Regions from separate parts of the Luteimonas sp. Soil_C_16 genome, predicted to be linked through region 1. Evidence: riboswitches for the same ligand, from Rfam matches in the RefSeq annotation. Region 1 holds a riboswitch; the other holds the start of a gene.
The links. A riboswitch is a leader RNA that binds a small molecule or an ion and turns the genes downstream of it on or off. The one in region 1 is predicted to bind cobalamin.

Region 1 (7,871 bases):
CGCCGACGAAGCCCGCGATCGCCGGCAGCGTCAGCACGACGACCAGGAAGGTCAGCGTCATCGTGCCGAGCAGCAGGCCGAGCGCAATCTCGTTCGGCGTCTTCTGCCGGTTGGCGCCTTCGACGAGCGCGATCATGCGATCGAGAAAACTGTGGCCCGGCTCGACGGTCACCCGCACCACGATCTCGTCCGACAGCACCTTCGTGCCGCCGATCACGCCGGACCTGTCGGTGCCGGCCTCGCGCAGCACCGGCGCCGATTCGCCGGTGACGGCGGCCTCGTTGATCGTCGCCAGACCGCGCACGATCTCGCCGTCGGCCGGAATCAGGCCGCCTTCGGAAATCACGACGAGATCGCCGGGCGCGAGATCGGTCGCGGCCACCTGCGTTTCGTCGCTGCCGGAGGCATCGCGGACGCGGCGTGCGACGAGATCCTTGCGCGCGCGCCGCAGCGAGGCCGCCTGCCCGCGACCGCGCGCCTCGGCCAGCGCTTCGGCGAAGTTCGCGAACAGCACCGTGATCGCGAGCAGCGCCGTCACCGTCCAGCCCATCCCGGGCGACGACGCGTGACCGGATGCGGTCAGCACCGCGGTCAACACGGTGCCGAGCCAGACCACGGCCATTACCGGATTGCGCAGCGCATGACGCGGCGAGAGTTTGCGGAACGCGTGGACCAGCGCAGCGCGCAGGATGGTCGCGTCGAACAGGCCGGGGTTGGTGCCGCGCGTCGGCGCGGCGGTGTCGGTGGCGGGATTCATCGGATCGATCCGGAGGTGGCCAGTGCGAGGTGTTCGGCAACGGGTCCGAGCACCAGCACCGGCATGAATTGGAGAAGGGTGAGGATCACGACGATCGCGACGAGGGTCAGCGCGAAGGTCGGCGTTTCGATGCGCAGCGTGCCGACGCTCTCGGGGGCGACGCGCTTGGCGGCGAGCAGCGCGGCGATCGCGAGCGGAAACACCAGCGCCGGATAGCGGCCCAGTGCGAGCAGCGCGGTCGTCGACAGGTTCCACCACGCGGTGGCATCACCGAGGCCCTCGAAGCCGGACCCGTTGTTGGCGAACGCCGAGGCGTACTCGTAGAACACCTGGGACACACCGTGGAAGCCGGGATTCGAGGTGCCGGCGAGTGACGGCATCGCCAGCGTCGCCGCAGTCATGCCGAGCAGGGCGACCGGCTGCAGCAACACCAGTACCGCCAGCAGTTTCACTTCGGGCGCTTCGATCTTGCGTCCGAAGAGTTCCGGCGTGCGCCCGGTCATCAACCCTGCGACGAACACCGCGAGCAGCAGATAGACCAGGAATTGCTGCAGGCCGCAGCCGATGCCGCCCCAGATCGCGTTGACCAGCATGTTGGCCATCGCGACGAGGCCGGTCAGCGGCGCGGCGGAGTCGTGCATCATGTTGACCGAGCCGTTGTTGACCTGCGTGGTCAGCGCTGCCCACGCGGCGGATGCGTCCACGCCGAGACGGACTTCCTTGCCTTCCATCAGCGCGGACGCGCCACTCGCCGGGCCGTGCGCTTCCGCCCAGGTCGCAGCGCCGGCCGACAACAGCGACATCAGCAACATGCTGCCGAACACCAGCGCGGTGAATCGACGGCGTCCGGTGAACGCGCTCACCATGAACACCACTGCCATCGGCAGCAGCACGATCGCGAGCATTTCCAGCAGGTTCGACACCGGCGTCGGATTCTCCAGCGGCACCGCGCTGTTGGGGCCGTACCAGCCGCCGCCGTTGCTGCCGAGCTGCTTGGCCGCGACCATCGCCGCGACGGGACCGAGCGGGATCTTTTGCGACGCCATGCCGGCGCTGGCGTCGACGGGTGTCGCCGCCGGGCCGCCGTCGAGCGTCGACGGCACGCCCTGCGCGGTGAGCAGCAGCGACCACAACAGGCACAGCGGCAGCATCACGCGCACGGTGGGACGGATCACGTCGGCCCAGTAGTTGCCGATGTCGATGCGGTCGGCCGGCTTCGCAGGCGTCACCGGCGAACCGTCTTCGCGTCGTGCCATGTCCTGCGGATTCGCGCGCCCGCCGAACAGCCCACGCAGGGTCGCGGCGACCAGCGCGAGCCCCATCATCGGCGTCACCACCTGCAGACCGACGATGCCGGTCATCTGCGCCAGATGCGACAGCTGCGCCTGGCCGGAATAGTGCTGCTGGTTGGTGTTGGTCAGGAACGACATCGCGGTGTGCAGCGCGAGATCCCAGCGCATGTTGGGCGCGCCATTGGGATTGAGCGGCAGCCAGGCTTGGGTCATGAACAGCGCGGTCGCGAGCGCGAGCAGGATCGCGTTGCTTGCGAGGAAGGCGAGGGCATAGGCCTTCCAGCCCATGCCGCGCGCCGGGTCGACGCCGAGCACGCGATACAGCGGACGTTCGATCCACGCGAACACGCGATCGCCGGGGGCCGCGCCGCCGCGCATCACCGCGGCGAGGTAGCGCCCGAGCGGCCATGCGAGTGCGATCGCGAGCGCAAGTGGAATGAGGAATTCGATCATGGGAAGGGCCGGTGGCAAGCGGACGAAAAAGGGCGGGTCAGAACGCGGCCTGCAGCGCCGCTTCCACGCGTGCGCCGGCCCAGGGGCCGAACACGCGTTGCGCGTCGGCGTCGGTGTCGTGCGCGGTCACCCGCAGTTCGAACGGCGCGGCGAATGCCCAGACCGCACCCAGCTGCCAGTGCGTGTAGTCGTTGTCGCCGTTCGCGGTGTCGAGCCGGTAATGACCGGCGGCGGCTTCGAGCCGGACCGTGTCGCCCAGCGGCAGGCGCGTGCCGAGCTGCGCGTAGGTGCCCGCTGCATCGCTGGCGAGCGCGTCGTTCGAATGCCCGATCTGCAGCCAGTACCGGTCGTGCAGGGTCAGCGTCGCGTTGGCTTCGGTCCAGTCGAGATCGACCGTCGTGCCCGTATAGCGGTAGTGCGTGAGGTTGACGTCGAGCGCCCAGGCGTCGGACAGCGCGCCGCTCCAGCCGGCGACCAGATCGAACTCGCTCGAGGCCTGCGCTTCCGGCGCGAACTCGACGCTCGACGCCCAGACCTGTGCGTACAAGCCGTTGTCACCCGCGAGTTTCGCGCCGGCCTGCACGGCAGGGCGTTCGTTGCTCTGACTGGTGCCACGCCAGACGTAATCGGAGGTCAGCGCGGCCGTGCCGCTGAAATCATGGGCCTGCGCCGCGGATGCGGTCAGCAGCGTGAGCAAGGCACAGGCGACGGCGTGCGGGCGTCGCGGACAGAACCGGGTGGACATCGTGGCATCCAGGGCGGAACCGTTCCGCCGATGCCGCGCATGGTCCGCCCGGCGCGCATAAAGTCTCCATGCGCCCGGCGGCCTTGCGGCATAAATTCGCCGTAAAACCTGCCCCCCCGAAACGCACACGGCCGTCATGCGACGGCCGTGTGGAGTGACGCGAAACGCGGCCTGCGCCGCGCCTGGATCAGCGTGTGACCGGCGACCAGCGCAGCGCCAGACCGTATTCGCGACCCGGCTGGTAGTACCAGTTCACGGTCTCGTAGGTCTTGTCGAGCACGTTGGTCGCGCGGGCTTCCAGCGTCCAGTCGGGGTTGAACGCCCACGCGGCGCGCAGGTCCAGCGTGCCGTGGCCGGCGACGCGCACCGTATTGGCGGCGTCGTCGTAGCGGCTGCTGCTGGCGCGCAGCGTGGTGCCGATGCGGAAGTCGCCGAAGCTGCGGTCGATGTCGAGACGGCCGCTGTTGCGCGTACGACGGGCGAGCAGGTTGCCGTTGTTGGCGTTGTCGCTGCTGTCGCGCGGATCGACGTGGCTCAGTTCGGTCGACAGGTCGAAGCCGGCGAGCGTGGTCGCGAACGTCAGCTCGGCGCCGCGGATGCGGGCTTCCTGGATGTTCTGCGGGATGAAGTTGCGGTCGAGGAAGATCAGATCGTCGACGCGGCTCTCGAACACGTTGATCGACCAGTTCCACGCATCGGCGTACTGGGACAGACCGAGATTGGCCGTCTTCGCGCGCTCGGGCTCGAGATCCGGATTGCCGCTGCCGAACGGGAAATACAGATCGTTGAACGTCGGCGCCTTGAAGCTGGTCGCGGCGCTGGCGTTGAGGCGCAGCCCGTGGTCGAGGTCGAGGCCCCAGCCGAGGCTGCCCGTGGTGTGGCCGCCGAACTGTTCGTTGTCGTCGTGACGCACGCCGGCCTGCACGCGGTGCGCGCCGAAACGCGCCGTGTAATCGGAGAACACGGCGAAGTTGTTGCGCGAGGTCAACGCATAGTCGGTGTCGCTCTCGACGTTGTCGGACATCCAGTCGAAGCCGAGCGAGAAGCGCTGGCTTGGCGCCAGACCGAAATCGGCCTGCACCGAGGCGGTGTCGCGACGGGTGTCGATCTGGCCGACATCGACGCGCGTGCCCGCATCGATGTCGCGGAAGTAGGTCGTGGACTCGTCGTAGTTGCGGCCGGCCTGCGCGGTCAGTGTGACGACGTCGGAAGGTGCATAGGTCAGCTTGCCGCCGGCGACCTGCTGCACGTTGTCGGCCTCGTTGCCGCCGAACACGCTGCCGTCGTACTCGTTGAACGCTTCCGCGCGCAGGGCGTTGGCTTCGAACGTCAGGCCTTCCGCGAGTTCCACGCCACCGCGCAGGTTGAGCGAACGGTTGCGGTAGCCGTCACGGTCGGGCTCGTCAACGAAGCAGCCCGCTCCGAAATCGCCGTCCAGCGGACCACGGCCGCGGCAGCTGTCGATGCCGTCGGTGCGCTGGAACGCGGCGTCGACCCCGAACCAGCCGCGGCCGGCGCGGCCACCGATGCCGGCGCTGGCTTCGCGCAGGTTGTGGCTGCCCACGCCGATGCGTGCGTGCGGGCTGATCGCACCGGTGTTGCGGCGGGTGAAGATCTGGATGACGCCACCGATGGCTTCCGAGCCGTAGAGGCTGGAGCGCGGGCCGCGGACGATCTCGACGCGCTCGATCTGGTCGACCGGAATGTCCTGGAATGCGGCGAGGCCGGCGGTCGCCGAGCCGATGCGCACGCCGTCGACCAGCACCAGCACGTGGTCGGACTCGCTGCCGCGCATGAAGACCGAGGTCAGCTTGCCGGGGCCGCCGGAGTTGCCGATCTGGATGCCGGCGCGGCCGCGCAGCAGTTCGGGCAGGTCGCGCGCCTGGGTGCGTTCGATCTCGGCACGGTCGATGACCTGGGCCGGCACGATGGTGTCGCCGAGCGTGCTTGCGCTGCGGTTGGCGGTGACGAGCACGGTGTCGAGATCGCGCGCGTCGGCGGCGGTCGCGGCGACGGCGAATGGCGAAGCGAGAGCGGCGACGATCGCCACGGTCAGGGTGCGGAACGGCATTGCAGTCTCCTTGTCGCGTGCGCCCACGCACGCGGGGTATCGGGAGATCGCGAGGACGGACACGGCTGCCGGCCGGACGCGCGCACGCCGTCCGGAACGCCGCCGCAATGCCCGCCGCATCGCAATCGAGGAAGACTTCGTGGCCGGTCTCCGGACTCGCGCGTGGGAGGACTCCCGGGCGTCGCGCCTTCCCGTGCACGGGCACAGTGGCGGATGCGATGCCTTGAACACGCTTACCGTTGCGGGGGCAGTGCCGGACTGGCGCCTGGGCGCGTCACCGGCTTCCCGTTTCAACCCGGACGGCGGAACGCCGGCGGGTCACCATGAAGCTGGCGCGGATTGTACGTGAGCGCGGGGCTGCAGGCGCGGACAGGCGGCGCCGGGAATGCGGTCAGTCGTCGCGGCGGTCGAACAGGCTGTCGAAGGGCGATTCCGATTCGACCGTTTCGGTCACCGTCGTCGTCACCGGGCCGGCCGCCTGGCGCGCGCGCGGATCGGGAAGCAGGGCGGTCGCGGCCTCGGCGGCTTCGACCAGTTGCAGGCGGCGCGCCTCGGGCACGTCCTGCCAGTGGCAGTCGAGCAACGCGCCTTCCAGCGAATACAGCAGGTTGAGGCTGGGCTTGAAACCGGCGCGGCGCACCTTGACGAACGCGTCCACCGCGCCCGCCGCTTCCAGATCCTCGCGCGTGCGCAGGCCGACCTGACGCAGCCAGGCCGCGGACTTGGGTCCGATGTTGCGCAGCTTGAGCGGCGTCGGTGCGGTCATTGCAGCGATTCGAGATAGACGGCGGCCAGGGACTCGATGCCGATCTGGTCTTCAACGTCGAAACGCGCCGGGACCGGACTGTCGATGTCGAAGACGCCGATCAGGCGCTCGCCGACGTACAGCGGGACCACCAGTTCCGAGCGCGAGGCGCTGTCGCAGGCGATGTGGCCGGGGAAGGCATGCACGTCGTCGATGCGCTGCGTCGTGCGCGTGCGCGCAGCCGCGCCGCACACGCCTTTTTCTAGAGGAATGCGCACGCAGGCCGGTAGACCCTGGAACGGGCCGACCACGAGTTCGGTGCCGTCGAAGAGATAGAAGCCGACCCAGTTGAGATCCGGCAGCGCGTGATAGACCAGCGCCGAGAGGTTCGCCGCATTGGCGATTGCATCGCGTTCGCCGTGCAGCAGCGCCCGTGCCTGTGCCGCCAGCGCGGCATACTGTTCGGCCTTGGAGCCGGTCAGGGGAGATGAAGTGAACATGCCGCGGAGTGTAGCAGCGGCCCCGCAGGGGCTCGGGGGACGGGACGCGTGGTCGCGCGATGCGGACGGCCGCCCATTGCGAACCGCGCCGGTCCCGCGCTGCGGTGCGCAGCCCCGCATCGCGACGGAATCCGCATGAGCGCGCGCAGCTTTCTGGTGACCGGCACCGATACCGGCATCGGCAAGACCCATTCGAGCGTGGCCCTGCTGCATGCACTGCGTGCGCACGGTCTCCGCGCGGTCGGCATGAAGCCCATCGCCAGTGGCTGCGACTGGATCGACGGGCGCTGGCGCAATGAAGATGCGCTCGCCCTGCAGGCGGCCAGTGCGCCGCGACCGGACTACGCCGACGTCAATCCGGTGGCGCTGCCGGAGCCGACGGCGCCGACATTGGCCGCGATCGCGGCGGGTGTGACGGTCGACATCGCAGGCCTGTACGCCGCGCATGCGCGGCTCGCATCGACTGCGGATGTGGTGCTGGTCGAGGGTGCCGGCGGCTGGGATGCGCCGCTGGCGGAAGAGCTCGAGCACCGGGATCTCGCGCGGCAGCTCGGCGGCGCCGTCGTGCTGGTCGTCGGCCTGAAGCTCGGCTGCCTGAGTCACGCGCGACTGACTGCGCGTGCGATCGAGGCGGACGGCTGTCGGCTGGTCGGATGGATCGGTAACCGCATCGATCCGGACTTCGCACGCGCGGACGACTACGTCGGCCTGCTGGCGGACGCGTTGCCGGCGCCGTGTCTGGGGGTGTTGCCGTTCGTCGCGGACGGAAGCGACCTGCCTGCGACGTTGTCGCTCGATGCAGCGTGGATCGCGATTCTCTAGCGCGTTGCGCGATGGGTCTCGCTTGCGCTCCACCCGTCCTTCGGTGGGAGTGTCGGCGCCTTTGCAGGATGGATAGAGCGCCAGCGAAACCCATCCTCGCCATCTGATCGAACGGGATAACCCCGAAAGAAACAGGCGCGACCGAAGCCGCGCCCGTTTCCGTGTCACCTGTCGCCGGGACTCAATGCCCCTGCGGCGCCGGCGTCAGATCGTCGTCGTCGCGATGGTCCGCCTTCCGTGCTTCGGCCGCGTCGCGATCGTGGCTGTGGTCGCGGGCCAGCAGCAGATAGAACGCCGGCAGCACGAACAGCGTGAACGCGGTGCCGATCGACATGCCGGCGGCGATCACCAGACCCATCGAGAAGCGGGCCGCAGCGCCCGGACCGCTGGCGATCAGCAGGGGCACCATCGCGAACACCAGCGCGGCGGTCGTCATCAGCACCGGACGCAGACGGATCGCGGCGGCGCGTTCGATGGCCTCGGCCT
Region 2 (7,871 bases), on a different contig from region 1:
GCGCGTGGGCAGCGGCAACGTGGTGCTGTTCGCCGACGACCCGGCGCACCGCAAGTACTGGCTCGGCACCGAACGCATGCTGGTCAATGCGCTGTTCTTCGCCGACCAGCTCAGCCCGGCGCCGCCGCGGCGTTGAAGGACAGGCGCATGCGCAGCACGCGCGGGTTGCTGCGGACGGCAGCGCGCTTGAGCCCTCCCCTGCTACGCGGGGGAGGGTTGGGTGGGGGCGAACGATCCGATTGCGGCGACGTCTGCCGCACGCGGATTCAAAGATGGAATCCTGCCCGATGCAGTGCTGTGGACACGCACAGCTTGCCCCCATCCCAACCTTCCACCCTTGAAGGGAGCAATGCCCCGTCACGCGGGGGAAGGAGCGGAAGCCGTCGCATATCGGCGTCCGGCGCAGCTCGATGAGGCCTTATGCCGTCGCAGACATCTCCGCCCAAGCCGCCTGAATACGTCGTCCCATCCGAGTCCACACAGTGTGGTCCCGCATGGAACATGTCGCCGCCGCATCCGGGCGAGGATCGGACGTATGCACACGCGCTCCTCCCCACGCTTCGTCGCCGGTCCGCCGGCATGACCCTGACCCAGCTGCGCAGCTTCATCGCGATCGTCGACTGCGGCCACAACGTGACCCTCGCCGCGCAACGCCTGCACGCCACGCAGTCGGGCGTGTCGAAGCAACTTGCGCAGCTGGAAGCCGCGCTGGGCATGACCCTGTTCGTGCGCCGCGCGCGGGCGTTGACCGGTCTGACCGAAGCCGGCGCGCAGGTGCTGGCGCATGCGCGCCGGCTGCTGGCGGAGGCGGCCAACATCCAGGCGCTGTCGGACAACCTGCGCCGCGAACGCCACGGCGTGCTGCGCATCGCCACCACGCACACGCAGGCGCGGCACGCGTTGCCGCCGGCACTGCAGGCGCTGGAACGCGACTGGCCCGAGGTCGCGGTGCACGTCGTGCCCGGCGATGACGCCGACGGCCTGCAGGCGCTGATCGACGGCCACGTGGATCTCGCCCTGCTCAGCGGCACCGGCACGCCGCCGGCCGGCTGCATCGCCGTCCCGCTGTACCGCTGGCGTCGCCGCGTGGTGGTGCCGGTCGGACATCCGCTGTCGCAGTTGCAACGCCCCTTGCGGCTCGACGATCTGACCGGACGGCGGCTGGTGAGCTACGCGTCGAGCCAGCTCGCGGATTCGTCGCTGCAGCGCGCGTTCGCGCAGCGCGGGCTGCGGGCCGACGTTGCGGTGACGGCGCGCGATGGCGATCTGATCCAGGCCTATACCCGCGCCGGACTCGGCATCGGCATCGTCGCGGAGATGGCGCTCGATCCGTGCGACGATCTGGTGGTGCCGCCGATCGAAGCCGATCTGCTGCCGCCCTGCACCACATGGCTGCTGCTGCATCCGGCGCGCGTGCTGCGCGACTTCGGTTTCGCTCTGCTCGCCGCGCTGGCGCCGCAACACGCGGTGGTCGATCTGCGACGGCTGATCGCCGACGACCAGCCGCTTCCCGAATCCGCCCCCGACTGGCAGGCCTGGCGCGTCGCGACACGCATCGTGCGACCGGTCGCATCGAAGGTGGCCGCCGCGGCACGCTGACGCCCCGCGCAGTCGACGACGCGGCAGGTAGCATGCGGACATCCGCCGGCTGCTTTCCGGGTGCGTCATGCGTGTCGTTCTCCACGTTGCATGTGTGTTGCTGGCGACCCTCGCGCTGGCGCAGCCGCTCGCCGCGCGCGCGCCGCTGCTGGCCGGCGCCGCCGCGATGACCACGGCGCCGGCACCGGCCGATGCCGCGGCTGCCACTGCGACCGCCACGATCGATGTCGCCGACATTCCCGCGCAGGCCGATGTCGACCAGCGCCTGGCCGAACGCATCCAGGCCGCTGCCACCGAAGCGGGCACCGCATCGCCTGCCGATGCCTACGCCCGACGGCTCGCGGCGATCGAAGCCTCGGTCGAAGACCCGTTCTGGCGGTTCACCTCGGCCGAGATGCGCACGCTGCCGATCCCGCGGCTCGAAAGCCTGTCGCGGCACTGGAGCTTCCAGGCCCGGCGCCTCGCGCAATGGCAGGCCGACCTGCGCCAGACCACCCAGCACCAGGCCGGCGATGCCGCCGGTCTCGCCGCGCGCCGCGCCGCCTGGGAAACCACGGCCGCGGCCAGCCAGGAACTGCCGGCCGCGCTGCGCCAGCGCGTGGACGAAGTGGTCATCGAACTGGCCCAGGCCGAGACCGCCCTGTCCGACCCGCTGGCGCGACTGATCGCGCTCGGTCGTCGCGGCAACGCGGTGGACGCCGGCATCGCGACCGCGCGCAGCCGCGTGAACGACGCGATGGCCGCCTACGACGTCAGCCTGCTGCGGCGCGATGCGCCGCCGCTGTGGCGTCTGGACGCCGCAGGCGCGGCGCCGACGGCCGGCACCGGTGACGTGATCCGCAGCGGTCTGGAGATCGAGTCGCGCTTCGCCACCGAGTACGCCCAGGGCGATGCGATCAGCGGCCTGCGCGCCTTGCAGACGCTGCTGGTCTGTTCGCTGCCACTGCTGCTGTGGCTGGCCTGGCGCAGCCGCAGGCCGATCAAGGCCGGCGAGATCAGCCATACCGAAGCGACGGTGCTGTCGCGCCCGATTTCGTGCTGGCTGCTGCTGGTAGTGATCGGCGTCTTCGCGTTCCAGCCCGACGCGCCGATGCTGACCCATCAGCTCGCGCTGCTGGCCGCGGTGGTGCCGGTGCTGCGCCTGCTGCCGGCGTCGCGGCGGCGCCTGCTGGGCATGGCGCCGTACGTCGCCAGCGCGCTGTTCCTGCTGCTGCGGCTGGGCTTCGTGTTCCTGTCGAGCGCGTCCACCTATCGCCTGTACATGCTCGGCCTGACCTGTATCGGGCTGGTCGCGGCCGGCTGGCTGTTGTGGCGCGCGCATCGCCACCACCACGCCGCGCACACCGGACGCATCGGCCAGGTGCTGCGCGCGGCCGTGGTGGTCGGTGCGTGTCTGCTGGCGGTCTCGCTGGTGGCCAATGTCGTCGGCAACGTGTCGCTGGCCGAGACCCTGACCGGCGGCGTGATCGACAGCCTGTATTTCGCGCTGCTGCTCGGCGCCGGCCTGACCGTCGTCGCGACCTGGATCCAGCTGCTGCTCAAGCGGCCGGGCGTGTCGCGCTTCCGGCTGGCGCGCGACCACGCCGGCCCCGCGGTGCAGATGCTGCTGCACCTGCTGACGGTCGCGGCGATCGTCTGCTGGATCGTCTACGCGCTCGACCGCTTCCGCGTGCTGTCGCCGGTACACGCCTCGCTGTCGGCGCTGCTGGGCTACAGCTGGGCGCTGGGCGATCTGCGCCTGAGCCTGGGCCACGTGCTGCTGTTCGTGCTGACGGTGATCGTCGCGTTCTGGCTGGCGAAGACGGTGCGCCTGATCCTCGACGGCGAAGTGCTGCCGCGGATGTCGCTGCCGCACGGCGTCGCCAACAGCGTCGCCGCGCTGAGCTACTACGCGGTGCTGATGCTGGGCCTGGTCGGCGCGCTGTCGGCGGCCGGCTTCAAGGCCAGCCAGCTGACCTTCGTGCTCGGCGCGCTGGGCGTGGGCGTCGGCCTCGGCCTGCAGAACGTGGTCAACAACTTCGTGTCCGGCCTGGTGCTGATCTTCGAGCGCCCGTTCCAGCCCGGGGACGTGGTCGAGGTGGGCGGCACCACCGGCCGCGTGGTCGACATCGGCATGCGCGCGACGCGCGTCGCGACCTTCGACGGCGCGAACGTCGTCGTACCCAACGGCCAGCTGATCTCGCAGCAGTTGGTCAACTGGACCCTGCGCGACCGCAGCCGCCGGCTGGAGGTGCGCATCGGCGTCGCCTACGGCAGTGCGCCGGGCGATGTGGAAGCGGTGCTGGCGGAGGTCGCCGCGGCCACGCCGGGCGTCGCGTCCTCGCCCGCGCCGGTGGTGCTGTTCGACGGCCTGGGCAGCGTGGCGATGGAATTCGTCGTGCGCGCCTGGACCCACGAGTACGAGGATGCCGGCGCGATCCGCAGCGCCCTCGTCGGCCGCCTCTACGACGCCCTGCTCGCGCGCGGCATCGGCCTGGCGCATGGCGCAGCGACGGTCTACCCGCCGCCACCGCCCGCGCCCGCAGGCCCCTGATCGCAGCGCCGCGTCAGCGGCAGCGGGCGGCGTCCACCGGTCGGATCGATTCGACACGGCCGTCGTAGGTGACGACATCCACGCAGTCGCGCGTGTCCGCGTTCCACCAGGTCACCGTGGGCCGTCCGTTGGACTGCCGCGCGTTGCGATCGACATAGCCGCGCGCCAGCAGTTCGGTCTCCGCGCCTGCCCCGCGCGCGCCCACCAGATCATCCAGCCTGCCCGAACGCAGACCGCTCGACCTGCCGGACTGCCACGGCACCTGCGCCGAACGCTCACGCATGCCGGCGCCGTAGCCGTCGCTGTAGGCGCCGCGGTCGGAATCGGCGCGGTAGCCGTGCAGGCCGTCGCGGTAACCGCGTTCGTAATCGGCCTCGCGGCGCGGATCGTCGTCGTGGTCGCCGTCGTCGTGGTGATGCGACCTGTGCGCGAGCGCGGCGATGCCGAGAATCGCCGCCGCGGCCACGGCCGCCTTGGCGCCGTCGCTCATGCCCTCGCGCGGCGCGGCGCCGGCCTGCTGGCCGCAATCGGGCGCCGGGGTGGTGACCACTGAGGCGATGCGCCCGCCGTCGCTGCGCACCATCACGCAGCGCCGGTCGCGCGCGTTCCACCAGCTGCCGTAGTCGCCGGACCCCGACTGCCGGACGTAGCCGCGCGCGCCCAGCGTGCGCGACGCGGTGCGGTCGGCGAGACCCTGCAGATCGCCCAGGCCGGGCGCGGGGTCCTGCGCGGCGACCAGCGACGGCGCGAACAGGGCGGACAGCGACAACGTGGCAGCGGCCAGCGCGCTGCGGCGGATAACGGACATGGGGCACCTCCGGATGTGCCGGCCGGACTGGCCGCGCTCGGCGCAGCGTGCGCCGGAAATCGTGCAGATTGTGTGGCGGGATTCGAGGTTTTGACGAGGTGGCGCCTGGGCAGGCAGGCCGTGAGAACCCCCCCTTTGGGAGAGGTCGGCGCGCGAAGCGCATCGGGTGAGGGCCGGGGCCCCACAGGGACGTTCAGGAGCGCCCTCATCCGCCCTTCGGGCACCTTCCCCCAAGGGGGAAGGATCAAGAAAATCATCTCGAAGGGCTTGCCCTCCGCACCCCGATCTGCATCGCAGGGCCTGCACGAAGGGCTTGACGAACGACGATTCCCGCCACGACGCGGCCTGCCGCATCTTCACTACATTTAGCGTTGACGCTGCCGACCCACCCCACTATCTTGGGTCCCGTCGGTTCCGCGCCCCCCAAGGGCTGTGGATTAAAACGGGAAGCCGGTGACGCCTCGCGCCACTCCGGCACTGCCCCGCAGCGGTAATTGGGAACGAACCCGCCATCAGCACTGGAGCGATCCGGGAAGCGGCGGGGGAGGAGAAGGCGCCGCCTTCGTGCCCATGAGTCCGAAGACCTGCCGACAGCCGCGTGGACAGCACAACGCGCGGTGCCGGCTGCGGACGTCCCGTGGGGGGCGGGTTTGCGGAGTGGGGGCGATGGCGCTGTGCGCCCGATCGCGATCCCTGCGACGCCGCCCGATCACCCTCGGAATCCTCCAAGGCCGCCGGACCCGACGTGGGTGGGCCGGTCGTGTGCGCGAATGCACTGGACACAGAGAGGACGCATGACCAGCCACGAGACCGTCGCGACCGAGACCCCGGACGCCGCCGCAGACGCCACACCGGACACCGCCACCGCAGCTGCCACATCCCCCATTTCCGTTGCGCCGCCCGCCGTCGAACCCGACGACGTGGTGCCGCCACCCCCGAGTGCCGCCATGAACACCGCAATTGCAGAAGTCTTCGACGCCGAGGCCGGCGTCTCCAACTGGATCACCAAGGAAGCCGGCAACCGCCGCATTCCGTACGACCGCGCGCGCCTGGAGCGCAGCATCGATCGCACGCATGCCGAGTTCCCGCAGCTCGAGATCGCCGACTACAAGCGCAGCGTGTTCGGCTTCGTCGAGCGCAAGGACGCGGTCAACGCCGACGACCTGGTCGACCATCTGATCCGCGAGGCCGAAGCCCGCGTCGACGTCACCGCGCCGGAGTGGGAATTCTTCGCCGCCCGCCTGTACCTGCACCGCCTGTACAAGCGCGCCAGCCGCAACCGCTTCTACGACGCCGAGCAGAAGTACGGCTCCTACGTCGGCCTGCAGGAATCGCTGGCCGATCGCAACATCTACTCGAACGACATCCTGCGCGCCTATTCCAAGGAAGAGCTGCAGGAAGCCGGCCGCATGATCGAGCCCGAGCGCGACAAGCTGTTCGCCTACAACGGCCTGTACCTGCTGGCCACGCGCTACCTCGCCACCGACACCTCGCGCGCCGTGTTCGAGCTGCCGCAGGAGCGCTGGCTGACCATCGCCCTGTACCTGATGCAGAACGAGACCAAGGGCGGCCGCGAGCGTCGCATGCAGCTCGTCGGCGAGGCCTACTGGGCGCTGTCGAACCTGTACATGACCGTGGCGACGCCGACGCTGCAGAACGCCGGCAAGGTCGGCGGCCAGCTGTCGTCGTGCTTCATCGACACCGTCGACGATTCGCTGCAGGGCATCTACGACTCCAACACCGACATCGCCCGCGTCTCCAAGGGCGGCGGCGGCGTGGGCGCGTACATGGGTTACGTGCGTTCCAGCGGTTCGGCGATCCGCGGCGTGCCGAATTCCTCCGGCGGCGTGGTGCCGTGGATCAAGCAGCTCAACAACACCGCCGTGTCGGTGGACCAGCTGGGCCAGCGCAAGGGTGCGGTCGCGGTCTACCTCGACATCTGGCACCGCGACATCGAGAACTTCCTCGACCTGCGCCTCAACAACGGCGACCAGCGCCTGCGCGCGCACGACGTGTTCACCTCGATCTGCATCCCCGACATCTTCATGGAAGCCGTCGAGCGTCGCGGCGACTGGTACCTGTTCGACCCGCACGAGGTCCACAAGATCAAGGGCTGGCACCTGCAGGACTTCTTCGACGAGAAGAAGGGTGATCCGAACGGCAGCTTCCGCCGCAAGTACGAGGAAGTCGTCGCCGACGAGCGCATCTCGCGCAAAACCGTCAAGGCGATCGACATCTTCAAGCGCGTGATGGTGAGCCAGCTCGAGACCGGCAACCCCTTCATGTTCTACCGCGACGAAGTGAACCGGAAGAACCCGAACAAGCACGTCGGCCGCGTGTACTCGTCGAATCTCTGCACCGAGATCCTGCAGAACATGAGCCCGACGAAGATGATGCAGGAGATCATCTCCGGCAATCAGATCGTCACCACCAAGCAGGCCGGCGACTTCGTCGTCTGCAACCTGTCGTCGGTGAACCTGGGCCGCGCGGTCATGCCGCAGGCCGGCCAGAGCGATCTGATCACCGACGTGCTCGAGCGCCTGATCCCGATCCAGGTGCGCATGCTCGACAACGTGATCGATCTCAACATGCTGCCCGTGCCGCAGGCCACGATCACCAACCAGAAGTACCGCGCGATCGGTCTGGGCACCTTCGGCTGGCATCACCTGCTGGCGCAGAAGGGCATCCAGTGGAACGACGCGCAGGCCGAGGACTTCAGCGATTCGCTGTATGAGCGCATCAACTTCCTGACCGTGCAGGCCAGCATGGAACTCGCGAAGGAAAAGGGCGCCTACCCGGTGTTCGCCGGCAGCGACTGGCACACCGGCGCGTACTTCAGCGACCGCAGCTACAACTCGCCCGAGTGGATGGATCTGGCCGCGCAGGTCGGCGTCAACGGCATGCGCAACGGCTGGCTGATGGCGGTCGCCC

Region 2: it holds a riboswitch for cobalamin, as region 1 does, so the genes downstream of both, AC3A5T_RS01635 (ribonucleoside-diphosphate reductase subunit alpha) here and btuB (TonB-dependent vitamin B12 receptor) in region 1, are expected to answer to the same signal.

Annotation. Positions count from the first base shown of each region.
Region 1 covers NZ_JBDGIS010000006.1:11,409-19,279, reverse strand. The annotation lists gene kdpB (potassium-transporting ATPase subunit KdpB) at 1-757, opposite strand, end outside; gene kdpA (potassium-transporting ATPase subunit KdpA) at 754-2,502, opposite strand; gene AC3A5T_RS12190 (TorF family putative porin) at 2,540-3,247, opposite strand; gene btuB (TonB-dependent vitamin B12 receptor) at 3,435-5,318, opposite strand; cobalamin riboswitch at 5,443-5,659, opposite strand; gene AC3A5T_RS12180 (TfoX/Sxy family protein) at 5,710-6,084, opposite strand; gene AC3A5T_RS12175 (GAF domain-containing protein) at 6,081-6,563, opposite strand; gene bioD (dethiobiotin synthase) at 6,699-7,385, shown strand; gene AC3A5T_RS12165 (efflux RND transporter permease subunit) at 7,567-7,871, opposite strand, start outside.
Region 2 covers NZ_JBDGIS010000001.1:364,483-372,353, forward strand. The annotation lists gene AC3A5T_RS01615 (M14 family zinc carboxypeptidase) at 1-136, shown strand, start outside; gene AC3A5T_RS01620 (LysR substrate-binding domain-containing protein) at 580-1,599, shown strand; gene AC3A5T_RS01625 (mechanosensitive ion channel family protein) at 1,667-4,132, shown strand; gene AC3A5T_RS01630 (hypothetical protein) at 4,146-4,940, opposite strand; cobalamin riboswitch at 5,333-5,546, shown strand; gene AC3A5T_RS01635 (ribonucleoside-diphosphate reductase subunit alpha) at 5,735-7,871, shown strand, end outside.